Regions from separate parts of the Kocuria sp. TGY1127_2 genome, predicted to be linked through region 3. Evidence: riboswitches for the same ligand, from Rfam matches in the RefSeq annotation. Region 3 holds a riboswitch; each other region holds the start of a gene.
The links. Region 3 has a riboswitch for thiamine pyrophosphate ahead of thiO (glycine oxidase ThiO). Riboswitches for the same ligand answer to the same signal wherever they lie in the genome.

Region 1 (9,544 bases), 1.1 Mb from region 3:
GCTTCTCGGGCGGCCTGCTTGCCGGACTCGCACTGGGCCTTCGGTACCTCGCCGGCGGGCGCTATGAACTCGAAGAAGCGACGCCTCTCAACGCCGGTGTTCTGCTGGGCTCGGGAATGATCATCGCGGCCCTCTACGCGCTTCTTCCCCTGGCATGGGGCGGGACAGTTTTCACCTCGTACAACGTCAACCTCGACCTGTGGCTCTTCGGGGAGGTCCACTTCGTGACCTCCACGATCTTCGACGTCGGAGTGTACCTCGTCGTGATCGGTCTGGTGCTGGACGTGCTCCGGAGCCTCGGAGGCAGAATCGACTCCGTCCTCGAGGAAGAGCGCGAGAAAGAACGGGAAAAAGCCAGGATCACTGGCCGGAAGCGTCGCCGCATCAAGGTCCGGCGCTCGGGTGGACCGCAGACCTCCGTCATTCCTTCGGGACCGGTCACCGCCACAAGCGAAGAGGAGCCGGTGCACGAGTCTTCCTCACGAGGCAAGGCTCAAACGGCGTCCGAATCGTCGACTAATTCAGGGGAGGGAGCGCAATGATCGATGCTGCACTGCTCTTGGTCATGGGCGTCCTCTACGCGGTGGGCGTTTACCTGATCCTCGAGAAATCGTTGACCAAGGTCCTCTTGGGTTTGATGCTCATTACCAACGCAACCAATATCCTGATCCTGCACACCGGTGGGTTGTCTGGGCTGCCAGCTTTCTTCGACCCGGCGGTCGACGGAGACGAATACTTCGATCCGTTGCCTCAGGCTTTGGTCCTGACAGCCATCGTGATTTCATTCTCGGTCACCGCGCTGATGCTTGGCATGATCTACCGCAGCTGGGTTCTCTCCCGCCGGGACGACATCCAGGACGACGCCGAGGACCGTCGCGTCGCCGCCCAGCCTGATTACGATCCGGAAGACGACGACGCCGCTCCCATCGAACCGTCTGAGTTCGAGGGCTCCGAGGAACAACGAGAGGAAGCCTATCGCCAGCGCAAACATGCCGAGCGAACCAAACGAGAGGGTGCCCGTTCGTCCTCGGACGACGAGTCGCCCGGCTTTGCCGGGGAGCATCACCCTCACCTCGGGCGTGGCGACCGTGACCAAGGGGAGTGGCACGCGTGAACGCTGTTGACTTTGCCCCCGCCGCCGTTGTCTTTCCGCTCATGGCGGCCGGGGCCAACTTCACGCTGTACCGACACCCCAATGCGCAGCGTCTCTTGTCGATCATCGCAATGCTCGCGACGTTGAGCCTCGAATCGGTCTTGTTGGTTTCCACATGGGGAACGAGCCCACAATCCGTGACTCTGGGAGCCTGGGCCGCTCCATTCGGCATCGTGATGGTCGTGGACCAACTGTCCTCGCTGATGCTCGTGGTTTCCACGTTGGTTTCGTTCGCAGTGATGATTTACGCGACCGGTCAGGGCCTGGCGGACGGAGATTCCGACGCCCCGATCTCGGTTTTCTACCCGACCTACCTGGTCTTGCTGGCGGGCGTGTCGAATGCCTTCCTCGCAGGCGATCTTTTCAATCTGTACGTCGGGTTCGAAATCCTCCTGACCGCGAGTTACGTGCTGCTGACAATGTCCGGTTCGGCCCCCAGAATCAGGGCCGGCATCACGTACACGGTCGTTTCCGTGATCTCGTCGATGTTGTTCCTGATATCGATCGGAATGATCTACGCCGCACTCGGGACCGTGAACATGGCCGATATCGCGGCCAAGGCGCCTGACTTACCGGTCGGGACGCAGCTTCAACTTCACCTCATGCTCCTGGTTGCTTTCGGGATCAAGGCAGCGGTCTTCCCACTGTCCCTGTGGCTTCCGGACTCGTATCCGACCGCGCCCGCTCCGGTGACCGCGGTGTTCGCCGGGTTGCTGACCAAAGTTGGCGTCTACGCGATCATTCGCACCGAGACCCTGCTGTTCCCGGGAAGCCGGGTGGACAATTTGCTGGCCTTGGTCGCGGCGGCCACTCTCATCGTCGGAATCCTCGGTGCCCTGACGCAGAGTGACATCAAGAGAACTCTTTCCTTCATCCTGATCAGCCACATCGGCTACATGATTTGGGGCATCTCCTTGGCCACACCGGAAGGCATGATGGCCGTGGTCTTCTACATCGCGCACCACATTGTGATCCAAACCAGTCTTTTCATGGTGGTCGGCTTGATCGAACGTCGTGGTGGTTCCGCGAATACCGACCGTTTGGCCGGGTTGGCCAAGATTGCCCCGGTTCTAGGTATTCTGTATTTCATCCCGGCCATGAATCTCGGTGGTATTCCGCCGTTCTCGGGATTCCTCGGCAAGGTCGGACTGATTGACGCGAGCGTACATGCCGGTACATGGCAGGGCTATGCCTTGGCAGGAGTCGGCGTCTTCGTATCGCTGCTGACCTTGCTGACGTTGGCCCGAATCTGGAATCGCGTGTTCTGGCGGAAACCCGAGGACGCGGAGTTCCCGGATCCCATTCTGCTCGCCAAGGACCAGGACGGTAACTACGGGGTGAGGACCTCTGGTGAGCTCGACGTCGAGTCCCGTCGCTACCGCGGCAAGGACGTGACATTGCTGCCCCGTCCGATGATGGCCTCGACCATTGGCCTCGTGGCGGTCGGCGTCGCGATCACCGTTTTGGCCGGGCCGCTCTTCGACCTTTCTCATCAAGCCGCGGGAAACCTGAGCGACCCGCAGGTCTACATCGATGCGGTCTTGGGGCAGGACCACGGAACCTCTGCGGAAGGGGGCCACTGAGATGAGTCCATCCGCTCACCGCGCGCCTCGCGTGCGTCCCAAGAACACACTGCGTACCGAGTTGCCCCTGATCTTCTGGTTGGTTTTGGTCTGGGGTGCTCTGTGGCAGGACTTCTCGATAGGAAACCTGGCTTTCGGGCTGATCATGGCTCTGGTGATCGTCCGGGTCTTTTACCTCCCTCCGGTCCAGCTATCGGGAAGATTCAACGTTTTCTGGGGCGCGGTCCTGGGCACAAAATTCGTGTGGTGGATCGCCAAGGCGAGTTTCGAGATCCTGTGGTTCACGGTGAGACCACGCGGCGCGCCGAAATCGGCGGTGGTATCCGTCCGGTTGCGTATCAACAGTGATCTTCTCATTACCGTCGTCGGACATATCGTTTCCCTCATTCCGGGGTCCCTGGTGGTTGAGGTCGATCGCCGGAGTGCCACGATCTACTTCCACGTGATCGATATCAACACGGAAGACGAAGTGCGCGCGTTCCAAGAGAGCGTGAGATCCATCGAGAACTTGGTCATCCGGGTGATGGGCACCAAGGAAAGTCACGAGGCCCTGAAATCCGGAAGCCTTGAGGAGGTGTCGCAATGACCGTCGTCATTGTCATCTGCGGCGTCATTCTGGTGCTCGCTGCGATCGGGACCATAGTTCGCCTGGCCAAGGGGCCTTCACTGTTGGATCGCGTGATCGCCTCCGACGTGCTGCTGGCTATCGTCGGTGCGGGGCTCTCAGTGGACATGGTCTACCGGGACAGTTACGAGAACATCACCATGCTCGTCGTGATATCCCTGGTCGGTTTCTTGGGGTCCGTGACTGTTGCTCGCTTCGCAAACAACAAACGCGAACGCAAGGATGAACGCGAATCTCGGGCAGGTTCGGCAGAGAGCACTTCGCCCGCGAAGCCTGCTGGTTCTCGCAAGCCTTCCAAACTTTCCCCCAGCACAACCAAGAAACAGCGAGGTGATCGTTAGATGGACCTCGTATTCGACATCCTGACCGGGATCTGCCTGATCCTCGGTTGCCTCATGTCTCTCGGGGCCGCGCTCGGCATCGTCCGTTTTCCGGACGTTCTTTCAAGACTTCACCCAGGGGCCAAACCGCAGGTTTTCGGTTTGTTCTTGCTTTTGGCCGGGATCGGATTCGCGGCGCGTTCATGGGCTCTGGTTCCAGCGCTCGTATTGGCGTGGACCCTCCAAATCCTGGCGGTACCCGTCTCCTCGCACATGGTAGGACGTTCCGGGTTCCGCAATCGTCACTTCACGGCATCGGCTCTCACGGTCAACGAGCTTGCCGACCTCGTGGAGCAGATGAACCGTGAAGAGGAAGAAGAAGAGGCTCCTGCTGAAGCAACCGACGAGCCGCGCGACGTCGACGCCGACGCCGCCGGTCTCGGGAACGATGCGCAGGCCAAACCCGAAAGTGACCTGGAGGCAGAGCGGGACTGAGCGACGTGAGAACAATGGCGGGCGCGTGAAGGATTCACGCGCCCGCCATTGTTCGTATCGAGGGGAGGGCTATCAGACCTCGGCCTGGCCGCCGGTCTCGACTTCTTCCTTGTGCTCCATCTTGTTGGCCAGCCGCGTGACGCTCAATTTGATGAGGGTCGCGACGACACCGCTGATCGCGGTCCAAATGACGATGTCGCGGATGCTTTCCTCGGCGTCCGGATTGCTCGACGGCGGTTCATTGCCGGTAACCTTCTTCCAGCCCAGCGTCATGACCTTATTGGCCGCGAATACTCCGGCCAAGGACGCAACCGTGGAACCGATCTTGATAACGGGATTGCTCATCCATCTCTCCTCTTCATTCGCACCGGCGGTGCGGCCGGTCACGTTCAGCTCTCTCTAGCCTAATCGTACGAGTTTGCCTTTGTCCCAATCTGCTGGGCGATTCACCGGAAGTGAAATGAGTCAGATAGACTGGGGGACGTTCAAGAACGACAGGGGAGCCTCGGATGAGGCTGAGAGTGCGAAAGCAGACCCTCGACCTGATGCGGTTAGCACCGACGTAGGGAGTCGAGATCTCGGGCGTATCCAAGAACAGTACGGGTACGGCCTCCCCTCCTGAAAATTGCAGGAGGAAGACCCATGAACACCACATCCCATCACGAGTCCGGTCAAACGGTCCAGTCGTTGAGCGAGACCGGGAGCGGAAAACATCCGAAGCGCCGGAAAGTTTCGTGGCGCGTGATCGACATCGTGATCGCCTCGGTTCTTGCCGTTGTCTGCGGCGTGATCTTCTGGATCTGGTCTAATGCCGTTTCGCCGGCAACGCAGACCGCGACGGTTGGTTTCCCACCGTTGTCGGGCCTGATCGGTGGAGGCTGGCTCATCGCGGGAGTCGTCGGCGGCTTAGTAATTCGGAAACCCGGTGCCGCGATCTACTGTGAGATTCTCGCGGCCGTTATCGAAGCCCTACTGGGCACCCATTACAGCGCCGGCGTTTTGCTGTCAGGGTTGATTCAGGGCATCGGTGCCGAGATCGTCTTCGCTCTATTCCTGTACCGCAGGTTCGGGCTTGCAGTGGCCATGTTTTCCGGCTGCGTCTCCGGCGTATTCATGGGCGTCAGCGAGGTCATGATGTATTACGGCTTCTGGGAAGCAAAGTATCAGGTCGTCTACATCGTGTGCGGCACGATTTCCGGCGTCGTCATCGCGGGACTTCTGGGTTGGGCCTTGATGAGGGCATTGATCTCGACGGGCGTTCTCGGTTCCGTTGCCGCAGGTCGTGATGCTCGGCGCAGCAGGGTTCGCCCGTGACGGTTCACGGGGCCCGGGTCCTGGCCCAGAACTTCGGTTGGCACCACGCTGGTCGAGAGGCACCCGCTTTCCACGGTGTAAATCTGGATATTCGGGCCGGTGAAAGGGTTTTGCTACTAGGCCCTTCAGGGGCAGGAAAATCGACATTGCTCCACGCGTTGGCGGGTGTGCTCGTGGACGATGACGGCGACGCCGTTCTGGGGCGGGCAACGATCAATGGCCTCGGGCCCGAACAATCGAGGGGCGCGGTCGGTCTGATGCAACAAGACCCAGAATCGTCGATCGTCCTGTCACGCGTAGGAGACGACCTCGCATTCGGCCCGGAGAATCTGGGAGCCGACCCCGCGGTTATCGTTCCGCGGTGCGAACGAGCTCTGCGTTCGGTCGGTTTGGATCTCTCGTGGGAGCGTCCCACGTCGGCGCTGTCCGGCGGCCAAAAACAACGGCTTGGATTGGCAGGGGTTCTGGCCATGGAACCCCAGCTGATCTTGTTGGACGAACCGACGGCCAACCTCGACCCAGATGGCGTCATCGAAGTTCGCGACGCCGTGTTGAACGCTGCGGAGGAATACGGTTCGACCCTGGTCGTAGTCGAGCACCGAGTCTCGGTCTGGTCCGAATTCGTCGATCGAGTGATCGTGCTCAGTCCGCACGGGGGAATCAGCCACGACGGACCTCCACGGCAGGTTCTGGATGAGGCGAGAAAGGAATTGCTCCAAGCAGGAGTATGGGTCCCGGATTACGTTCCCCGGCTTCCGAGCAAGGGGTCGGGGGCGGTTCAGGGACGGGGGAACGGCGAAGCGCTTCTCGAGGCGCACGACCTCGCGGTGTCTCGTCAAGCACCCGCGCGCAAGTGGCTCAGGCAAAGACGCCGCGCGACCGCTCGCTCGGCGGAAGGACCCGTCCCGGCACACCGGGAAGTGACCGTCGCGGCTTCGGATATTTGCGTCCGTATACGTCGAGGGGAGCATCTGGCGGTCACGGGACCAAATGGTTGCGGCAAATCCACCTTGGCTCTGACCCTGGCCGGCCTGCTCGCACCGGCCGCGGGTTATGTTGCGGCGTCCGATGCACTCCGATACGCAGGGGCGAGGCGAGAGCTTGACCGATCCGGCGGCCCCTCGTGGGATCCCCTGCTGTGGAGCTCGAGCCAGCTGATTGCGCGGATAGGAACTGTGTTTCAGGAACCGGAACACCAATTCGTCAAAGCATCGGTCGCCGAGGAGCTTGCCCTCGGCGCACGATTGGCCCGCGATGCGGCACCGCGCGGCGTCTTCTCCGGAAGCGACGGGGAATACCCCGAGGATCGGGCGGCTGAGCTGCTCGAACGTCTCGGCCTGAGCCACGTTGCGGAAGCGAACCCGTTTACTCTCTCCGGCGGGGAGAAAAGGCGACTCTCAGTCGGTACTGCGCTCGCGGCTCGTCCTCATGTTCTCATCCTGGACGAGCCGACTTTCGGGCAGGATGCGGTCACCTGGGCCAGCCTGGTCGATCTGCTGCGCGAGGTCCTGGACGCGGGTACGGCGGTCGTCTCGGTGACTCACGATCATGCCTTCATCGAAGCTCTCGGAGGCAGCGAGTACAGGTTGAACGGCCTCAACGTTGCCGGGACGCGGCAGCACGCGGTTCGAACAGGAGACCGGGCATGGACCTCTTGAACAATGCCAGCGCCGCCGAGTCGGGGTTGGGGAGAGTCAACGCGGCCGTCAAGATCGTCCTGCTCTTTGTTCTGACCATAGCTTTCTTGGCGAGCGCGGACTGGGTCACGTCGAGCGTCGGCCTGATCGCACTGGTACTCGTCATGGCGGGCTGCCGCATCAATCCCTGGAATATCCTCATTCGGCTATGGCCTGTTTTCACGGCGGCGCTATTCAGCGGGTGGGCAACGGCCCTTCTGTCCGCCAAGACCGGCAGGACCGTGCTCGACTTCGGCCCGCTGTTGCTCACCACCGACTCGGTGGATGCAGGGATCGCGATCGCTTTGCGTGGTGGCGCTCTCGCGATGGTCTCGGTGCTGCTCCTGTTGACCACGGATGCCAGAGAGATCGGCGATTCGCTGGCCCAGACTTTCAGACTGCCGGCGCGCTTCGTGCTCTCGGCCGTGGCGGCATTCCGGCTGGTAGGAATCATGATCACGGAGTGGGAAACTCTCGCTGCCGCGCGACGCGCCCGGGGTATGGGCGCAGACCGCGGCGTCATCGGGAGCATTACTGGGTTCACGGCGCAAGCTTTCGCGCTCATCGTTCAGGCTTTGCGTCGAGCGAGCCGACTGGCCGTGACCATGGAGGCACGCGGTTTCGGTGCTGGACCGAGAACCTGGGTGCATCGCCCGGAGTACTCGTGGCGGGATGCCGTCGCCTTGGTCATTGGACTTGGGATTCCCGCTGCGGCCATCGGTCTTTCGCTGGCCTTGGGCACGTATCGCTTCTTCTACTAGGGCCGTGTCTAGGGTGCGCTCCACCTGGACAGACTAGACCCAGCTCTACCTCCAAATACTGCTCGCTCCACTGTCCGCGGACGCCATCAGCGGAAAAGTAAGAGATGCACCAGCCATCAAGCATCTTTGGAGCGAAAAATGTCACCCCAGACTCGTGAAGCCCAGGCACCCGGTGGAGCGCCCCGGGCCGTCATGCCCATCGCTCGGGCCGAGAACGTCAGCAAATCATATGGACAAGGCAGCAACGTCGTTTCGGCTGTCCGCAATGTCGACCTCGACGTCGCTCCAGGCGAATTCGTCGCGGTGATGGGACCGTCCGGATCGGGAAAATCCACGTTGATGCATCTCATGGCCGGACTCGAGTCCCCGAGCGGCGGACGGATGTGGATCGGAGAGCAGGAAATCACGCATCTCGACGACGCCGCACTGACCGAGATTCGGCGTCGTCGTGTCGGGTTCGTATTCCAGGCCTTCAACCTGATGCCGACCATGGACGTTCGAGAGAATATCCTGCTGCCCTTTCACCTGGACGGGCGTTCGCCGGACCGTCAAGAGCGTGCGTGGATCGAGGACCTTCTTCACCGGTTGGGACTCTCCGAGCGCGTCAACCACCGTCCTGCAGAGCTGTCGGGAGGCCAGCAACAACGAGTTGCAATTGCGCGCGCGCTGGCTACCCGACCGGCATTGATCCTGGCTGACGAGCCGACGGGCAACCTGGATTCGCGCTCGGCGCTGGAAGTCCTCCAGCTGCTGAGAATGGCCGCCCAAGAGCTCGGGCAGTCAATCGTCATGGTCACACACGATCCCAAAGCCGCGGCTCACGCCCATCGGGTGGTGTACCTGGCGGACGGCGAGATTGTTCACCAGAGCAACAGCTCCGCTCGGGCTGAGGACATCGCCCAGATGATGCTTTCCTTGGAGGTGAACTGACGTGAAAAATGCCGTGCGTGAACTGACTCACCATCCTCGACAGCACCTATCGACCCTCCTCGTTGTGGTCATCGGTTCGATGTTCGGCTCCGGCCTTATCGGGGCCGTGGGGCTGCTGCACAAAATTCTCGATCCCGGAGGCGAGGCCGAAGGAACGCTGTTGGTCATGCTCCTGTTGACTTCGATGACGTTCTTCGCGATCGCCCTGTTCGTCGCGGCGATGGTGGTGGTCAATACATTTTCCATCGTTGTCGCGGGCCGAACACAGCAGCTGGCGCTTCTTCGTTTGATCGGTGCGAAAGCCTCGACGCTGCGGCGTGCGGTAGCTTGCGAGGGGCTTCTGATCGGACTGATCGGTTCCGTCGTCGGACTCGGCCTGGGCGCCGTGACGACATGGGTTATCGCCTTGACCGCGGAGGCGAACGGCGCCGGTAGTGGTTTGCAAGTCACAGCAACCAACCCGTGGATGATTACTGCCGCCGTGCTGGTGGCCCTCACGAGTTGGATTGCCGCGTGGAACGGAGCGCGTCCGGTTCTGTCAGTCTCTCCTCTCGAAGGCTCGCGCCGAAGCGCCGAACCGGCCCTGAAGACTCTGCGCAAGCGAGTTTGGACACTCGGGCTCTCGATAGCGCTGGTCGTGTTGGGAGCATTGTTCCTCGGCGGTGGACTCATGATGGGGCTGACGGG
Region 2 (9,544 bases), 660 kb from region 3:
TCCGAATACCTTTTCCAAGGCCAGCGCCACGAGGAGCACGATGAATCCCAGTGTAAGAACGTGAGTGTGGACGAGACTCAGCTGAGTGAACCCACCTTCCGGGAAATCATGGGATTTGGTGAATTCCCGGTAGAAGAGCCCAGAGAGGACCCCCACCACCATGTAGATGAATGCGGCGTTGAATAGCTTTTTCATAATGCTCCTATGGGCATTGTGTCGGCAAGTGAAGTGGCTCGGTATTGAATCCGAAAACTAGGTTTTTCAATTTCACCAAGTCAGCGCCTAATCGACATCGCCGGAAAGATTGAGTTCGAATCAACCATTCGGATGATGCACTCGCTTCGTCCGACCCATTAGGAACTCGATCGACCTCGTGGTCTGCAGGTTCGCGGGTTCTTCTCCGACCAACCCGCCGGGCGTCATGCGTGCATGAGCGTCTCCACAGGGTCCGTCTTCCCGGCTTTCCACGCGGGGTAGGCGCCCGCGAGCAGCCCCACGGCCAGACCCGCGACGACGCCGCCGAGCACCGTGTCCATCCGGAGGATGGGTCGCCAGTGGTTCACGAGGCTGATGGACGCGACCGCGTCCAGGGCAAGGGCCGTGCCGAGGATCGTACCGACGGCGCTCGTGAGCACGGCTTCGGCGGAGAACTGTGCCGCGATGCCCAGGGGTCGCGCCCCCACGGCGAGCCTCAGCCCGATCTCCCGCCGTCGCTCCAGGACGGCGACCAGGAAGGTGTTCATGATACCGATGGTCCCGATCAGCAGGGTCACACCGGAAAGAATCATCAGCAGAGAGCGTTGCTGCTGGTCAACGGCTTGTCGCAGAGTTTCGGGTTCGGGTGGAACGCTAGCGGAGAACAGTCCCGGCTTGCGCGGACTCAGCGCCGTCGGTGCCTCCCGCCCCACTTGGCTCGCCGCACCGGGCGACGTTGCCACGATGATCTTGGTGGCTCCGCCCTCATGACCCTCAAGGGCGATCCCCAACGGCGTGTAGACGGCCCCGTGGTCCTCGGACAAGGAAGGATTTTCCGAGGCCACGCCGATTACGGTCAGCGGTGTGGCCCCAACGTACAAGGTGAGCCCCGGAGTCCACGGGGTTCCGAGCGAGTTCAGGAGGGAACGACCAACGACGGCGACCCGGTCCCTCCGGGCGACGTGGCCCTCGTCGAAGCCTCGGCCTTCCTCGATTTTCTGCCCCTGGGCTTCAAAGACTGTCGGGGTCGCGGAGAAGACCTCGGTTTGAACCCGTCCGTCGAACTGATTGTCCTGCTTCGGGACAGTCGTGATGGTCTCCATGCCTTCCGTGGCGGGCCGGACGACGGCGGTCACGTTGACCCCGTTGAGCCGGCTCAAGGAGGCGTACTCCGGCCCCGCCGCCAGCTCCACGGCTTGCTCTCGCGACAGCGGCGTCTTGCTCGTCTGGGTCAGAACGACGTGCTGGGCCTTGAAGACATCGAATGCGTCGGAGATCTGGCCCGCGATGGTCGAGGTGATGCCCGAGGTCAGGACCAGCGTCGCGACGCCGAGCATGACCCCCAAGGTGGTCAGCATGTTTCTTCTGAATCGCAATGACACCGCTTCCGCGGCCTCTTTGAGGCTCGTGAGCAGCCATCTAGACTTTGCGGGGATCGCCGCTTCCTCCGGCGCAGCCCCTCGCCTTTGCACCGGAACCATCTCAAGGACCCGCATCGAGTCCTGATCGGGTGCCGGCGTCGAGCCGATCGCAACGGCCTGATTGGGTTCCCGAGTCGGCGACGTCGTCTCGACCAGCCGACCGTCCTCGAGGGAGAGCACACGGTCGCATTGGGAGGCGACCCACGGATCGTGGGTCACGATCACGGTGGTCTGATGACTTCCGGTCTGTTCGCGGAGGATCTTCAGGACTTCGGCGGAACGGCGCGAATCGAGGGACCCGGTGGGTTCGTCGCAGAGCAGCAATTTCGGGCGGGTGACCAATGCGCGTGCGATCGCGACCCGCTGCTTCTCGCCTCCGGAGAGCACCGCGGGCCGAGCATCGCGGCGATGCGCCATACCCAGCTCGGCGAGCATCCGCTGCGCCGCGGCCCTGCGCTGCCCTTTCCCCACCCCCATGTATTTGAGCGGCAATTCGACGTTGGCTAGCGCGGACTTGTGATCGATCAAATGGAATGACTGGAACACCAGCGCGATCTTTTCCAGACGAGTTCCCGCGCGGTCCCGAGGACCCGTGCCGGTGACCTCCACTCCGTCGAGAACGTATGTCCCCTCTGTCGGAGGCGCGAGAAGGCCGAGGATGTTGAGCAACGTCGACTTGCCGGAACCGGAGGGCCCCACGATCGCGACCATGTCCCCGAATTCGAGCCGGATGTCCACGTTCTCGAGCACGGACGTCCGGGCCTCCCCGTCGCCGAAGACCTGCGTGATCCCTGTGGCCTCGACGCAGGGGCGGGCGTCCGCATTCGGTCTGACCTTCGGAACGACGCCGGCCTCGGCGCTCACCCTTCCCCACCTCGATCGGTGCCGATGCGAATCGTGGTCCCCTCAGAGAGCTCCCCGCTCAGGGGCTCGACCGCGTTCTTCCCGTCGGTGGAGAACAGCACTCGGACCGGCACATCGTGCGTGTCCTGGCCGTCCACCACGGTCACCCGGGTCTCATTGTCTTTGGTCCACAGCCCCGAGCTGGGGACCACGAGTTGCCGAGGCCGCGATTCGTCAAGGATCAGGTGCCCGGTGACCGTCCCGTGGACCTTGTCGATGTCCGGGCCGACGTCGACGAGGATGGCTCGGTCCACGGATCCCTCATCGGCTTTACTTCCTGCCGCCTCCTGGGCCACAGGCTGGGGAGCGCCTTGCGCTCCGGCGCCCTCACCGGAACTCGATGTGGGCCTCTGCCCCGCGTTCGGCGCCACACCGGTGCGGCCTTCCTGGCCCGAGTGCCTCGAGCCAGTGTTCTCCACGACCTCCGTGATGGCGTACTCCGTGGTCCCCAGCGATGGCACCGTGACTCGTTTTCCGACCCCGGCTTCCGGGGTCAGCTGGCCGCCGACTCCTGTGCACCGCAGGCGCGCGCCCTCGGCGGACAAGGTTGCGATGGGTCCTCGGGATACGGGCCCGGTCGATCTAGGTTCGTCGATGACTTTTCCGGGGCGTTCGAGATACTGGAATGATGTGGCCGGAATGGCGTCCTTCTTGTCGATGGGCTCGTAGCCGAATTGTTTGTACAGGCGGGCCAGGGCGTCGTAGGTCGCCGCATTGATCAGGTCACGGGCTTCGCCCGAGCGTTTTCCTTGGAGCCCCAAGGCGGAGAGGCTCTCATTGAACTGGTGGGCGTCGGGGCCGCGGTCTCCGTCACGAAGGTCTCTGTACAGGGAGAATCGGCCGATCATCGCGAACAGCGGTTTGCCGTTGACCTCGGCGAGCAACGATCCCTGGTCGATCTCTTCGTGCGGCGCGACCGCGATCTTCGTGTACTGTCCTCCTTCCTCCGAGGGCGGGGCCTGCACCGTGAACGTGGAGCCGTAGCTAGACGTGCATGTCACGGGCACGGTCTTGCGCAATTGGTCCCGCGTGATTGTTGCGGTCAGCGTGGAGGGCGGAGGAGCTTCCGCGTCGGCCGCTTTCTGCGCCGAGGTAGTGAAGGACGACGCCGCGATCCAGGTGACCACGACCACGGCCACAAGGATCGCGGAGAACAGAGCGAGACCCTTTCTTTTCATGATCTCCTCCGGACTCACTGCCCCAGGATCGCGAGGACGTTAGACTCAGCGGCCCTTTTCGCGTCGCTGACCTTGGTGATCAGCCCCTGCTTTTCCTTGAGGAACGTGGTCAGGTACGCGTTGAGCTGCTTCCGGAGTTGGTTCTCGAAGTCGACCTTTTCCCGACACTTCGCATCAGCCACGGCGATATCGATACCGGGGTTCTTTATTTTCGCGTGAATAATGTCCGGAGTCTCGAATTCGAGGTTCTCATCGTTTTTCATGCATTCGGACCACTTCTTTTCGAGGCCTCGAGTCTCCTCCGAGTCCATAGCCGCATTGACGTAAGGGAGCGGCAGGTTCCCTGCGGCGCCTTCGAAGACAACACCAGATTCCGCGGAACCGAAAACTTTTTCATAAGCGAAAGCCAGGCAACCATCCTTGGAGATGCCACCAGGCACCCCCTCCACACTCACCGAACCGTTCTCGGGGTCCCCGATAAATACGGAGATCGCCTTCTTTTCCATGTCTGAAGGTAGAGATTCAGGATCTTCCAGCCCGGCGTCAGTCACATATCCCTGAACCCGAGCATCTTCGACGTTGAGTTCCGACGGGCTCGCCAAACTACGCACCGACGGGGTCTTATGTGATCGGGCGACCCACCGCGCCCCATGGTTACTGACACACTGTCCGATTTCTTTCTCGACCGCGTCATGCATCGCCGGGGTCTGACGGAAGAGTTCATCCACTTTTTCGATGGCCTGGGGATCGGGCGACGTCGCGGCAGCGAGGCTTTCGATGGCGAGACTCTCGGAAGACTCGCTCGCATTAGGCTCGCTCTTCGCCCCGCCCTCGGCGGCCCCGCACCCCACAAGGAAAAACACCAGAACAGAGAAAAAAGTAATCTTTTTCATTATTCTCTTTCAGCCCGGCGACGGCGACCGTCAGGCCGCCATCGCCAAAAACTAATACGTCAGACTTGTTTCACGAAATCTGCCATGTCATTAAATCTGATGCTTTTCAAATTGTCCTCATACCAGCCGGGCGGCAGGGTTTGGCCAATAAACTGACGACCCCGACGCCACTCACCAATACCTTCGGAAGCCCTAACGTTCGCGTTGGTCCACGAACTCGCGCGATCGTGAAGGGCTCGACTCAGGTCCGTATACCCGTTGTAACCGTTAATGACCTGCGACGAACCGCCACGGCGAGCATGCTCATAGACGCACACATTGGAGGTGGGGCATCCAAGTACGGTAGCGGAAGCGGGTGGTGCCCCGATCACCAGACTCGATGCCAGACCACAAGGTACTAGCGAGCCAGCCAGAAGTTTCATCGATATTAACGATTTCATGTTTCCCCGTTACGGATGAATCACTAATAATGGCAAGAAGTATCTTAAGTGACTTGGGGCACCCGGGCAAGGGATTCGGCACGAAAAGTCTAGAAATTTTAAGTATAGATATAAAATCTATACTTATTCCCCGTGGCCTGCGGAAATGTCGTCATTTCCGTACATCACCCCCCTGGTTCACCCGCTAGCCAGATGCCCCCGGAGGGTCGCGGCGTCGTAGTCCGTGCGGAAGCGGCCACGTTTCTGGAGTTCCGGAATCACCTGGTCCACGAAGTCCTCGATGCCGCCCGGCAGGGTCGGGGGCATCAGGTTGAAGCCGTCCGCTCCCCCGTGGTCCAGCCAGTGCTCGATCTGATCGGCAAGGGTCTCCGGGGTCCCGACCATGGTGCAGTGTCCGCCACCGGCCGCGAGCCGCCCCAGGAGCTCGCGCACCGTGGGGCGCTCGGCTTCGATGATGCGCAGAATCGTCGCGTACCGCCCTTTGGGTCCGGTGAACTGCTCGAGCGGTTCGAGCTCCGGGACGGGCGCATCGAGCTCCCAGTCGCTGCAGTCGCGCTGCACGAATTTTCCCAGCTGGCGCAGGGAGGCCTCGACGGGCAGGAGCTCGTCCAGCTCCCTTCGCTTCCGTTCGGCTTCCTCGACGGTCGAGCCCACGTAGGTCACGAGCCCAGGCATCACGACGACGTCGTCCGGGTTCCGTCCCGCGGCCGCGGCCCGACGCCGAATGTCGGTGCGGTATTTCTCGCCCTGTTCGAGGTCGTAGGCGACGGAGTAGATGCCTTCCGCGCGACGCGATGCGAGGCTTCGTCCCGGTTCGGAGGCGCCGGCCTGGAACAGCACGGGCCGACCCTGCGGCGGTTCGGGTACGTTGAGCGGGCCAGCGACCGAGAAATGCTCGCCCTCGTGGTCCACCCCGTGGATCATGGTCGAGTCGGCGTAGCGCCCCTCGCGATCGGCCAGAATCGAGGCGCGGGGCCACGAATCCCAGAGCGCCTGGACGGCGTCGACGAACTCTTCAGCCCGGCGATAGCGTTCGTCGTGCCCCGGCAGGGTTGTACCACCGTGGTTGCGGGCCTCGGCATCAAACATGGACGTCACGACATTCCAGCCGATCCTCCCGCCGCTGATGTGGTCGAGGCTCGCCAGAATCCGGGCCGCATGGAAAGGAGTCCAGAATGAGCTGGACACCGTGCTGACCAGGCCGATCTTCGATGTCGCCCGCGCCATGGCGGCCAGGCACGTGAGTGGTTCCAGGAACCACGCCGGAGAGTCCTCGAGGTTGCCGGGGCTCAGCGACTGGCCATCGGCGAAGAACACGGCGTCGAGTTTGCCGCGTTCGGCAGTGCGGGCGAGCTCCTCGTAATAGTCGATCTCGCCGAGCCTCTCGACCGAGGAGCCCGGGGCCCTCCAGGCCGCATTGTGGTGCCCGCAGCCGTAGATGAACAGGTTGATGTGTGCGTGCTTCTTTCCAGCGTTCATCCTTTAACCAGCCCTCCGTCGACGATCAGGTTCTGCCCGGTCACCGCGCGGGCCCACGGGGAAGCGAAGAAGAGAATCGCGTCGGCCATTTCGTCCGGGGTGGTCACGGAACGCAGTGGCGTTCCCGCAGCGATCATGTCGAAGACCTCATCCGGAGTTGCGGAGCTCGCATCCGTTTCCCTCAACAGACCACCGGAGACCATATTGACCGTAATTCCTTCCGGGCCGAGATCCTGCGAGAACGTGCGCGTCAAGGAGAGCAGGGCGGCCTTGGCCGCCGTGTAGTCGTGGTACGGGACCACGGGGTTCTGAAACAGGTTCGTGCCGATGTTCACGACGCGCCCGAAGCCCCGTTCGGCCATACCGGGTCGGAGCGCCTGGATCATCGCGAGCGGCCCGTGGAGCGACCCGTCGATCTGTTTCTGGAATTCCTCGGCGGTGATGTCGGCGGCTTTCGACCGGGCCTCGCCGTTGAAGCTGAAGTCCACCAGGGCGTTGTTGACCAGCGTGGTCGGTGCGGTGCCGAAGAATCCGGAGGCTGACGTCGCGAACTCTCGAATGCTCTCCCCGTCCCGAACGTCAAGGGCCGCGCAACGGGCTCGGTCCGGGAATTCGTCGACGATGCGGGCGGCGTCGTCCTTGCTCTGGTGGTACCCAATGACCACCTTTGCCCCTTCGCCGAGGAAAGCGCGGCTGATGCTCTCTCCAAGGCCCCTCGCGCCGCCGGTCACCACCACGATCTGCTCGTCGATGGGCAGAACGCTCGATACGGTGGTGGGATTTTCGGTCATGGTCTTTGCCTCTCCATCGAGGCGAAGGCACCCGAAAGAGCGATTCCCGCAACCGCTGTTGCGGCACGCGGATGTAAGTGCGCTCTGCGGACATTCCCTTCGCCAGTACTAGCTGAATCAGGTTCTACGGGTTTCATCTCAGCCTCCCTTCGGAGGCACCCCGTGTCGCGCGTCTCATGTTAGCACCGCTACTCGAACAGGCCCTGCCCAACCATCTCGTCTCCGTCACGAATGCCCGCGGGCACGGCGAAGAGCGCCGATGCCTGGTGCTGGAGATACTCCGTCAGGGCATCCTGCTCCGTCATTTTCTTGAGAGTCGGGTAGAAACCTTTCCGGGGATCTCGCACGTAGGCGATGAAGAACAGACCCGCATCCAGACGCCCGAGGGAATCGTTGCCGTCCGTATAGTTGTAGCTGCGTCGAAGCATCCGATGACCCCCGTTGTTCTCAGGGGCGACGACGGCCACGTGCGAGTCCGTGGGAATCACGGGTTCCCCGTGGTCATCCTGAGCCGTGAAGTCCAGTGCTTCGAACTCGTCCGACGCCCGAGGCGAGGCGATCGACAGTGGCGCACCGTACTGCTTGTCCCGGCCGATCACCTCCTGCTGTTCGGAGAGCCGTACTCGATCCCAGATTTCGAGGTACATGTGAATCTTTCGTGCCACGAAATACGTTCCACCGTTCATCCACTGTGCGTTGGGATCATCCTCGGGCTGAACCCAAACGTTGTCGCCGAAGAGGTCATCGCCGTCTTCCGCTTTGAGGTTGGCCGTACCATCCTTGAATCCGAAGAGATTACGGGGTGTCTGCTGTCCCCTCGACGTCGAGGAACTGCGTCCGTAACCGATCTGACTCCACTTGAGCGTCGCCGAGCCGAAGGCGATGCGGGTCAGGTTTCTGATCGCGTGGACGCAGGTCTGAGCGTCATTGGAGCACGTCTGGATCAGGATGTCCCCGTCGCTGGATCCTGCCCGCAGGGCTTCGTTCGCAAATTTCGGAACCCCATCGCTCAGGATCTTGGGCATCTTGTCCTTGAGTCCAAAACGATCATTTCCGTGCTCATCGACGAAGAGCGAACGTCCGAAACCGAAGGTGATGGTCAGTCCGCTCGGCGAGTATCCCCAGGCTTCTCCGGTGTCCTCGGGCGGCATGTGGTGATTGCCCTCAGGAGCGCCGCCAACGAGTTCCCCCGCGCACATATGCTCTGCGGCGACCGTCCACTCGGAAAGCAGTTCTTTGAGTCCTCCGACATCCTGAACAGTCACATTAAAGGCGGCGGTATACATATTGTTTTGCGTGGGAGTCAGAATTCCCTGTTGTTTTTCCCCGCGAAAGGGGTACCTGAGTTCAGCCGGAGTGGCTGCTGCGGCTTCATCGCTACCCATGCGGTGACCGATTGCTCCACCGCCGAAGCCCGCAATGCCCAACAGGCCGGCCGCTCCCGCGGCCCCCACGAGCCGACGACGCGAGAAACCGAGGGTTTTCCCTTGAGTTGCTGCCGCCTCGTCGCCGGCCATGGCATCCGTAGGGTGTGTCTCTGCCCAGTGCGAGTTTTTGGCAGACGACGACGCAGCACGCGGTTCATCACCGAATGATGTGTGAGGTGACATTGATTCTTCCGTGGACTAGTGAAGGATCGTTCCCGCGATCTTGGACAGCGGCTCACCGAGAGCGTTGACCGCGTCGGAGAACTTTCGTTGGAGGTCGGTGTAATCCGAGTCTTTGGGCGCTTCCCCGGCGTCCTTCTGAACGGCAGCGATCTGGGAGTAGTCCTTGAACAGGGTGTTTCCGCCCTCGTCCTTACCGGTCGATTGTTCGTTGATCAGTGACTTCACCGATTCGAATTTTGACTCGATCTTCTCTGCCAGCTTGGGGTCTTTGTCTTTCACCAAATCAGCGACATTCCCATAGGCAACCTCAGCTCCTTCGACGTTGGCCTTGAAGTCATAGGTATCCGTGTGCGAGAAAGTCTCTTCTTCACCCACGATCTTGGACGTGGCAACTTCTTCCAGGAGCGAGGAAGCGCCGGTTGCGACGTCGGACAATTCGAGTTTGAACTTGCCCTTGGCGCCGTCGATCTTGCCGTAGACCAGGTCGTAGAGCTTCTGGGTGTTTTCGTTCAGCTCGTCCGCGGCTCGTTTCCGGTCTTCGTCCGTGTCGAACTTGTACCCGGCGGAATCATCTGTGAACAGGTCCGCCTCAATCCGGTGCCAGCCGGTCCAGCCCTTGAGTACCTCCGGGTCC
Region 3 (9,544 bases):
TCGACGCATGCGCTGACCCAGCAGATCCGGAAGGCTCTGTCCCGTGACGACCCCGAGTTTCGCAGACAAGTACTGCACCAGGACCGCCATGAGGTTCGCCAGGACGAGCACCCAGACCAGCAGGTATCCGTATTCGGCTCCCGCCGAGAGATTTGAGGCGACGTTTCCCGGATCCACATACGCAATCGATGCGACGAACGCTGGCCCCAAGAGCGCGAACCACCGCTTGCGCGGCAGAGTTGGAGATTGCTTATGGGGCGCGGCGGTCGGCCGTGGCCTCGTCGTCTTATGGGATTCCACGGTCGCACCTCGCATCCGGACAGTTCTTCGCTCTGGCTGTTTTACAGACTACGCCGGGGCGAAGTTAGGGACCACCCCGGAGGCGCGACGTCAAATTCTGAGCCGGGAGGTCCCATTCGGTGAACCTTTGGTACAGCACCTTCGTACACCTCATTTACACCGTTAGCGACGCCCTGGGGTCCACATATGTCAGCTTCAGCTCAGATCACCAGTTCGCCCAGCACTCGAGCCCACCTCTGACTCCTGCCCTTCGCCCTGAGCCTTATCTGCTCCAACCTTCTGCTCCACATTCTGATTACCCTTCGATGCAATCGCATCGATGCAGTCTCCACAACGGCGCTGGGCGGCATCGCGGACGCGGCCTACCTCTTGACGATGGGAAGAAAGCCGAACCGAATCCGATACGGTTCTTTCATTGCTCATGCACTCACCTACGGCGTCGTCAACGTCGGCTATCTGCTCCGCGCCTATTTTCTGGTCGCCCTGAATTCACCCGCGATCCTGACGGACGGGAAATTCCCACGGAGAAACTTCGCGGATGGCCTCCTTCTGGGGAATCGACCTGATCACCCACGGAATCGGAGCCGTTGTGTCCCGCGGTTTCGAGGCGAGACGGCCTTGAACACTTCGAAAACGGATCCCCAGCCAATGCCCACTGAAGATCAGGAATAGGTAGAGGAACTGACCGCAAACTGGATCGAGGTCTACAAGAAGTCGGCCACGACTCTGGCACTGCTCAGGATCGTCCGCGATCACGGTCGACTATCAGCCGCTCCGATTCGGACAGAATTCGTGCAGGTCACGGGCTGGTCCGTCACGGAGCGAAGACTCTACAGAACCCTCAAGAGACTGGCCGACAGCGGTGCATTGTCCATTCGCAAGGTCGACATCGCCAGAACTGGCGCAAAAAGTCACGACTTCGAGCTGGCCCCCTTGGGCCACAACTACTTATGCAACATCGAGCAGGAACTCTTGTGAGCTTCAGACGCGCGCCCGAGTGAGGCCGCGAATGGTCCGGGCAACGTCACCCGGGGGCAGAAAATACTCGGCGAAAGAGAGAGACGGATGATCCCCCACGCAATAGCTCTGTCCCGCATTGCGCAACAGATCAACGTCATTCGCATCATTGCCGAACGCCGTATAGCTTCGGGCGGATACGTGCAACGCCCTCAAAGCTCCGTACTTCGAAATTCCGCTGGGTGCGACGTCGATCAAACCCTCCTCGGGATGGTGCGTCACTGTGAGGCCCGCCCTGCGCAGACGGCTTATCGTCTGCGCATTCTCCGTGAAGAGCACGGCCTTCGAGTAGCTTTCCAGTCGAGACCGCTCGACGCGGGAAGCCAACCGTCCGGCGTCCAGCTGCCGGAATATTCGATGATCCGCATCTCCCGTATAGGCGTAATTCCACGGACCGTCTAGCAGATACGCGTATCCACGTGCATCAATCAGTTCATCGAGCATCCTGCGATCGCCGACCCGGAACCCCACGACCTCGACCTGGCCGGCGTGACGGACAAAGGCCCCATTGCCCCCAATCAATGTTTGATCCTGAAGGTCCTTCGGGATAACGGGAACGAGGTCACGGAGAGGGCGGGCCGAGGCGAAAATGAGCGGCCGGAACCTGCGGAGCCCCCGGAGGGCTTCAACGATGTCCTCGGAGATTCTGCGCCCGTCAAAACAGATCGTTCCGTCCACGTCAAAAACTGCCGGGTTCTCCATAGCGGATGAGTCTACAAAGAATCCGAATCATCGAACAAAATGCGGCCGGGAGAGTTCGTCCCCCGGCCGCACTTCACGCCATGACATCGACGCTGGTTCGCAACGTAGGACTTTAGAATATGCCCGGACTCGGGTTCTGGAAATCGGTCGTGGTGTTTTGACGCGAGTCCACGTTCTGATCATTGCCCGTGGACTTGTCGTCGTCCAGGCGGCCCACTTGAGTCACGGTGATGTAGTTGGTCAGACGCCCCTCCTTGGTCAGCCCGTCACCGAAGTTGAGGTTGGCGATGAGCTGATCCTGACCGGCCTCGACGGGGTTGGACAGGGTGACCATGAAGGACCGGGTCGACGTTTTTTCGTCGAATCCCAAGTCTTGGGTATAAGCGCCGTTGAACCACCCTGGGGTAATCACCCGATCGACGCCTTGGGGACCGTTGTCGGTCTTGACGTCAATCCGGAAACTGATCGCCGGGAATTCGGAGTAGTACCGCTCGGACCCGACGTTCTTCGCATGAATCGCAACCAACCCGGCATAGCCTTTCGCCTTCGCTCCCGAGACGGTGTATCCAACGGTCAGGTCGTGTGCAGATGGGGCAGGTTCGGCCGCTTGGGCAGCACCCGCACCACAAGTGACGATGCCGAGGGCAAGTGCCAGAGTGGCCGCTGCGGCACGGCTCATGAGCTTTTTCATCATTTTTTTGGTTCTCCGTTCCAGAGTCCAGCGGCGTCTTAGGAATCAGCCGGATTGTTGTACAGCTTGACTTCGACCTCATTCTTGACGGGAACGAATGCGTTCCACGCCGTGGGGTTGGTCCATCTCCCATCGGCTCCGCAGATCTGTTGTGTTCCGGACATCGTCACAGTGCGGAACCCATACGTGGCTTCACCCGTGTATCCCGGAGGAACGTCGTAGGGGCCGATTGTTTGGCCTGCGTTCCAGGACAGTTGGTAGGAGGCCTCAAAACCGATCTTCTTGGAGATCTCTTCGGCGATACCGAAGGTCCCGCCGTCCTTGGAGGCTCCAGCGTTGATGGTGGTGCTATTTCCCTGTTCGCCATTCACGCTGATATTGATCGTTTGAGACTTGGACGTCTCCTGTGTCAGCGGAATGTCTTTGGTGGTGTGATTGGTCGTGGAGATGGTCCCCACCGGTGAGAAATTGTCGTTGACCTTGTACACCACGGTGCGGCGGTCCTCCAGGGCGTTGCACACGGGGTGAGGGTTCAACACATTCGGCTTGATGTGATCCGACCCGTGGTAAGTGTTCACGATCGGCAATGTGGGATTCAGCGCCGGCGTTTCAGGGTAGTGGTTCTCGATGGTGGTGGCATTCGCGGGCGATGCGGCGAGACCGACCAGCAGCGCGCTGCCGCCCAGAATTCCGGCCATCTTTCCTGTCAGCTTCATAGGTGCTCCTCGTTTTGACCTTGTTCAGTAGATCTCGACGAACCGCAGTGCGGCCGCACCGATCGACGCTCGTGACGAGGACTGCACCCTTCTCCACGAAAGCTGTTCAGCCCCGCCCTCGGGCCCGATCTGGCGAGTTCGACGACATCTGCACGGAACTTTACATAGCCACAGGACACTTTTGTACTGATTAGTACATTAACTTTTGGTGTCTTCACGGAAAGTTTCGTCCCCCGCATTGCACGGGTTCACACAACAACCCACCCAAAGTCACCGACCACTTCATGGGGCAACATGGCGGCTACCCCACCCCTCCGCCCGGACCCCAGTCGGATCCTATGAGTAGCAGCCTTAGATCCCTTGAAGCTCGAGCAGCCGGGTTACCGGACCGCTCGAGATCAGCAATCCGCTTCAATATTTAACGTGTGGTATTCGTTTGTCTTGCCCGAAGGAGTTAAGCCGGAGCGCCCCGCAACCACTCCCCTGGCCCATGGAACATTACAAACTGTTACGCAATACGGTGTTTTCCCTACGGGACACCGTCTAGTCGCGATCATTTCCGTATCGGGTAGGCGTCACCCGGCCGAAACTCCACCTGACCGGCTGCGGACCATGGCTCATTTTTCACGCAGAACTTTCTTGATCGCCGCCAGCGCTGTGGCTGCTGCTTCATTCGTCCCCCGGGGCTTGCACCTCGGCGTCCACCCAGGATCGGATTCTGTTCCTGGTCGAAATGACCGTGGAAACCGCTGCAACGCCGAGCTCTTGCTGGTCAATCCGAGAAAGTAACGCTCCACTCGTCGTAACCGCCCGAAAGGCTGTGGAATTCAACGTCCGGTCGCACCTCGGCCAGGATGTCCATGGCCTTCCGTGAGCGCACTCCGGCCTTGCAATAGAGAACCACGTGCGAATCCTTGTCGAGACGGGCTCCCAGGTCTTTCCCGGAGTCGCGTTGGATATCGCCCAAGGGGACGTTTGCGGCACCGGGTATTGCACCCAATCTGTTCTCCCACGGTTCGCGTACGTCCACGAGCGTCAGCTCGTTGCGCTCCTCGAGAAGAGCATTCAAGGCGGTAGGGCTGATTTCGCCCTGCGGAATCGAGGGCGAAGATACGGCGCACATCGTCTCGTCGGATGACCCTGCAAGATCCGAGGCCACACCGGTGACTTTCCGGCGTTGTGGATCCGGTTCCAGCCGTAGTTCCTGAAAACTCGCGGCCAGGGCATCGTAGACCATGACGCGGCCCAAGAGCGGGTCTCCGATACCGGCCAGGACCTTAATGGCTTCAGTCGCCATCAGAGTACCGATGACTCCGGGGAGCACTCCGATCACTCCGGCTTCGGCACATGAGGGGACCTCTCCCGGGCCCGGTGCTTCGGGGAACAAGTCCCGGTACGTGGGTCCGTGACCTGCCCAAAAGACACCGACCTGACCCTCAAAACGCAGAATTGCACCGTAAACGACGGGCTTGCCCAGGATCTCGGCCGCGTCGGAGACAACGTATCGGGTCAGGAAGTTATCCGAACCGTCGATCACCAGGTCAACGGGACGGACCAGATCCAGGGCGTTCTCCGGGGTAATCCGAAAACGGTGTTCGACGACTTCGGCATCCGGGTTGAGCCCTCTCACCACGTCCGCGGCGGACTCTGTCTTGGGCCTGCCCAGGTCGGCTTCCGAATGGATGACTTGCCGGTGGAGATTCGAACGGTCGACGACATCGTCGTCGACGATCTCGATATGCCCTACTCCCGCGGCCCCCAGGTACTGGAGGATGGGAGATCCGAGCCCTCCGGCACCAATCACGAGAATCCGGGAGTCAAGCAACGCTTGTTGCGCGTCTGGGCCGAAGCCCGCCAGGCCCAGGTGACGTTGGAAGCGCTCGAGTTGGGTATCGCTGAGATCGTTGATACCGGTCATATGCGATCCTCCGCGCGGACCCGTCCTTGCACGGGCGAGGACGCCAGGGCCTCGGTACGACGGGGGATTCGGCCTGCCTCGCGAGCGAGATAACCGGCCTCGACTCCGCGACGCATCGCGAGCCCCATCGCCCGAGAATCGCGGGCTCGCGTGACGGCCGAAGCGACCAGGACGGCGTCGCACCCGAGTTCCATGGCCTGCGCGGCCTCGGACGCGGTTCCGATGCCCGCGTCGACGATCACCGGAACCGACGCGCGGGTTGCGATGAGCTCGATGTTGTACGGGTTCAGGATTCCCAGCCCAGTGCCGATCGGCGATCCCATCGGCATGACCGCGGCCGCCCCAACGCTTTCGAGCCTGAGCGCCACGCTGGGGTCATCGGTGGTGTACACCAGTGGCGTGAACCCCTGCTCGGCGAGAGTCTCCGTCACGCGAAGCGTCTCGACGACGTCCGGCAGGAGCGTGTCCTCATCGGCGATGACTTCGACCTTAATGAGATCGGTCTCGAGTGCTTCACGGGCCAGGTTCGCGGTGAGGATCGCATCGCGAGCCGTGTAGCATCCCGCGGTATTGGGCAGGACGTCGATTCCCAGTTTTTCCAGGAGCGCGAAGACACTGGTCTTGGTATCGGGGTTGTACCGTCGCACGGCTACGGTCGTCAGCGATGTACCCGAGGCGACCAACGCATCCTCCAGGGAGGTCAGGTCTGTGGCGCCGCCCGTGCCCATGATGAGCCGGTTGACGAGTTCGTAATCTCCGATACGCAGCGGGGGCAATTCTTGGTCGGTGACCGGCTTCTGCGCCGTGGCTGCGTCGGTTTCAGTCAGCTGTTCCATTCTTTTCTTCCTTCTATCCACCCTGGACGGCGGTGACCAGGTCAATTTCCGTACCGTCCGCGACCACTCGTTCCTGCCACGCGGTCCGGGGCACCACTTGGCCTCCGACGGACAGGGCGACGCCGAGCCGTCCGCCGTCCACGGGACGCCCGTCGGGCTCTAGGTCTCGGTCCAAAAACTTGCCGACCACGTCGACGAGCGTCGCACGATCGTGCAGGGAGACCTCTTCGTCATTGACCTTCACGGTTTTCATGCGGGTATACCTCCTGTGAGGCGCGCTTGCGCCATATCAGTGTGCGCGCCGAAGCGGCCAGGGTCCATGGTTTCGAGCAATCGGGCGTCCGCGTTGCTCAAGGACGCCCCGGTGAGCAGATCGGCGCCGAGCCGTGCGCCGAGCGGAGCGAGCAAAATTCCGTGGCGCGAGTAGCCGGTTGAGACGACGACGCCCGGAGCCCCCGGCACGGGTCCGACGTACGGAATATCGTCCGGAGTCCCTGGACGCGCCCTGGCCATGGCCTCAACGAGTTCCATATCCCTCACACCCGGCACAACGGTCACGGCGTCCTCGAGCAGCTCCTGCACGCATCCCGCGTTGACTCCGGGCAGGTTGTCTTCCCGTACGCTGGCTCCGATCACCAGCCCGCCATCGGCCCGTGGGACCAGGTAGACCTGTCGTCCCAGGACTGTCGCGCGAATCGTCGCATTCACCACATGCTTTTCTCCCGGTGCGAGTTGCCCTTCGCGGAGCTTCAGCCGAAGAATATCTCCGTACACCGGCCTCAGGTCCAAGGGCAGACGGTCGAGAACCCCACCGATACGCCCATAATTCACGCCACACGCCACGAGCACCCGATCGACCCGGTGGGGGCCGCTGTCCCCCGCCGTGACGTCGTAGCCTGCTGTTCGGTCCCCCACCGGGTCGATTCTGGAAACGCTTTCCATAATCCATGCGGCGGACGGCCCGGCATGGGCGAATCCGGTGGGATCGAGATCATGGACGAGTGCAGCGCGGAGAGCCTCCAGGAGGAGACGCGGGTCCACCTGCTGATCGGTCGGCGCTTCGAATCCGCCGGCCAAGCGAGGGTTCAGGCCGGGTTCCATATCCAGCAGCCGACTCGCGGAGAGGGACCGGGTCTCCATGCCGTATTCGGTCTGGACCCGAGCATGATCTGCGGCTCGAGCCGAATCGGCGCGGTCTGCCGCAACAAGTAGCGTGCCGTTCTCGAGGTATCCGTGAGGACGATCGGTGACCCGTTCCAGTTGAGCGATGAGCTGCGGATATTCTCGCCGGGCAGCAAGCATGAGTGGGTAAAGGCCCTGCTGCCCGAACTGCACTTCACTGATGGGTGCCAACATGCCCGCTGCGGCCCGTGTCGCACCGTTTCCGGGGTCCGGATCGAAGATCGTCACCCGATGGCCCCGCAATCTCAGGTGCCACGCGGTCTGCATCCCGACGACGCCAGAACCCACTATGCCGATATGCATCGGTTACTCCTCCTCACGACGGCATGACCCGCATCGAGTTCGAATGGTCGGCGGTATCGCCCTCTCAGTCCGGCCAGCCCGGACTCCCACGTGTCTCCAGTCTATGACCTAACTCGCAAGTCCTTTAATGTTGCAAGGGTGACGACTGCCCAGAATGCACCAGACCATACTTCCTTGACCGCCCCCTCCCAAGCTCCCGGGCCCTCCCGCCTTCGCACGGAACGATCCGATCGATTGCGCTGCGCCCGACTTTATCTCTGCACGGATCTGCAGAGATTCATTCTCGGAGGTTCGGAAGCCGACGCTGTCGAAAAGCTTGATACCGCACGACTCGAAGAGTTCTACAGGGCAGCTTTTCGCGGTGGTACGGACATCATCCAGGTGCGCGACAAGCAGGTTTCCATTCGAACCGAGCTCGAGGCCCTGGACGTTCTTGTCTCGGTTGCGGGGGAAGAAGGCGGCCTTTCGGCGGCCAACGACCGTGCCGACGTCGCGTTGCTTTCAGGGGTCGACGTATTTCACGTGGGACAAACCGACCTGACCACCGAGCAGGTTCGGCGAGTTCTCGGGGAAGACATCCTTGTCGGTCGCTCTTGTCATGACAAGGCACAGGTTCGTGCCGCGTCCCAAGACTCCGGGGTGGATTACTACTGCACTGGCCCTATCTGGGAGACTCCCACCAAACCCGGGCGGGCGGCAGTGGGACTCGAATTGCCCGAGTTCGCTGCCCACATAGGCCAGAGCCTGGATTCGGCTGCCAAACCGTTCTTCGCGATCGGAGGCGTCAACATCGACACCGCGCCGCTGGTTCGGAACGCCGGGGCCGAGCGGATCGTCGTCGTACGGGCCGTAACCGCCGCCGACGACCCGGAATCCGCGGCTCGGGAGCTCAGGGCCTGCTTCTCGCCTCGGTAATCACGAGAAACATTCCGCCTACGTCGAAACTCACTGGACGCGGCCACGGAATTTGGTTTGAGTACCTATATGAGTACTTTTGCTGTGACAAATCCGAACACTGGCGAAGTCGAGCAGACTTTTGAGTCCCTCACGGCAGAGGAGATTCCCGGGGTCATCGACACCGCCGATCAGGCCTTCCAGTCCTGGCGGGACACCCCTGTCAGCAAGCGTGGCGAAATTCTGAACAAATTCGCTGACCTCGTCGAGGCTCGCGCCGGAGAGCTGGCCGACATCATTGGCCGAGAAATGGGCAAGCCCAAGAAGCAGGGCGAGTCAGAAGCCCAGAAGGTGGCTTTCACGGCTCGTTGGTTCGCCGAGAACGCCGAAAAATTCCTTGCCGACACACAGTTGCCGGATGCGCAAGGCGCCGACAAGACCTACGTCAAGCATGACCCGTTGGGTGTACTCCTGGGCATCATGCCCTGGAATTTCCCGTACAACCAGATCGCGCGTTTCGCATTGCCCAACATCATGGTCGGCAACGCGATCCTGATGAAGCAGGCAGCCATCTGTCCCAAGTCGTCCCAGACTTTCCAGGACCTTCTCGAAGAGGCAGGACTGCCCAAGGGCGTTTACACGAATATCTACCTGAACAGCAGCGATGCAGAAGAGGTCCTCAAGGATTTCCGCGTCAAGGGCTTCTCCTTGACCGGATCCGAGGAAGCAGGCGCCTCGGTTGCGAAGATCGCAGCGAAGCACCTTAAGCGCTCGGTTCTGGAGCTCGGCGGCAATGACCCGTTCGTCGTGCTGGACACCGATGACGTCAAAGGACTTGCGCAAAAGGCCGTAACCCTCCGGACCGCGAACGCCGGGCAGGTCTGCACCTCGCCCAAGCGTTTCATCGTGGTCGAAGACTACTATGACGACTTCGTGGCGGCCGCCAAGGAAGCAGTCGAGAACGTGACCGTCGGAGCCTTTGACG

Region 1: another riboswitch for thiamine pyrophosphate. It lies ahead of sake_RS02805 (ECF transporter S component); the one in region 3 lies ahead of thiO (glycine oxidase ThiO).
Region 2: another riboswitch for thiamine pyrophosphate. It lies ahead of sake_RS00860 (3-oxoacyl-ACP reductase); the one in region 3 lies ahead of thiO (glycine oxidase ThiO).

What each region holds. Positions count from the first base shown of each region.
Region 1 covers NZ_AP022834.1:627,962-637,505, forward strand. Annotated here, with positions in the region: gene sake_RS02770 (Na+/H+ antiporter subunit A) at 1-542, shown strand, start outside; gene sake_RS02775 (Na(+)/H(+) antiporter subunit C) at 539-1,114, shown strand; gene sake_RS02780 (Na+/H+ antiporter subunit D) at 1,111-2,736, shown strand; gene sake_RS02785 (Na+/H+ antiporter subunit E) at 2,738-3,322, shown strand; partial or broken gene sake_RS02790 (monovalent cation/H+ antiporter complex subunit F) at 3,319-3,576, shown strand; gene mnhG (monovalent cation/H(+) antiporter subunit G) at 3,703-4,176, shown strand; gene sake_RS02800 (DUF4235 domain-containing protein) at 4,249-4,521, opposite strand; TPP riboswitch at 4,663-4,762, shown strand; gene sake_RS02805 (ECF transporter S component) at 4,819-5,490, shown strand; gene sake_RS02810 (ABC transporter ATP-binding protein) at 5,487-7,148, shown strand; gene sake_RS02815 (energy-coupling factor transporter transmembrane protein EcfT) at 7,136-7,927, shown strand; gene sake_RS02820 (ABC transporter ATP-binding protein) at 8,066-8,857, shown strand; gene sake_RS02825 (FtsX family ABC transporter permease) at 8,859-9,544, shown strand, end outside.
Region 2 covers NZ_AP022834.1:187,671-197,214, reverse strand. Annotated here, with positions in the region: gene sake_RS00885 (DUF2871 domain-containing protein) at 1-195, opposite strand, end outside; gene sake_RS00880 (ATP-binding cassette domain-containing protein) at 420-2,480, opposite strand; gene sake_RS00875 (secretion protein HlyD) at 2,477-3,697, opposite strand; gene sake_RS00870 (hypothetical protein) at 3,712-4,590, opposite strand; gene sake_RS13585 (peptidase inhibitor family I36 protein) at 4,650-5,012, opposite strand; gene sake_RS00865 (LLM class flavin-dependent oxidoreductase) at 5,208-6,509, opposite strand; gene sake_RS00860 (3-oxoacyl-ACP reductase) at 6,506-7,300, opposite strand; TPP riboswitch at 7,377-7,473, opposite strand; gene efeB (iron uptake transporter deferrochelatase/peroxidase subunit) at 7,489-8,910, opposite strand; gene efeO (iron uptake system protein EfeO) at 8,926-9,544, opposite strand, start outside.
Region 3 covers NZ_AP022834.1:2,488,328-2,497,871, forward strand. Annotated here, with positions in the region: gene sake_RS11105 (Nramp family divalent metal transporter) at 1-315, opposite strand, end outside; gene sake_RS11110 (HAD family hydrolase) at 1,282-2,019, opposite strand; gene sake_RS11115 (hypothetical protein) at 2,132-2,713, opposite strand; gene sake_RS11120 (hypothetical protein) at 2,749-3,426, opposite strand; gene moeB (molybdopterin-synthase adenylyltransferase MoeB) at 4,199-5,344, opposite strand; gene sake_RS11130 (thiazole synthase) at 5,341-6,180, opposite strand; gene thiS (sulfur carrier protein ThiS) at 6,194-6,433, opposite strand; gene thiO (glycine oxidase ThiO) at 6,430-7,665, opposite strand; TPP riboswitch at 7,658-7,765, opposite strand; gene sake_RS11145 (thiamine phosphate synthase) at 7,840-8,580, shown strand; gene sake_RS11150 (NAD-dependent succinate-semialdehyde dehydrogenase) at 8,650-9,544, shown strand, end outside.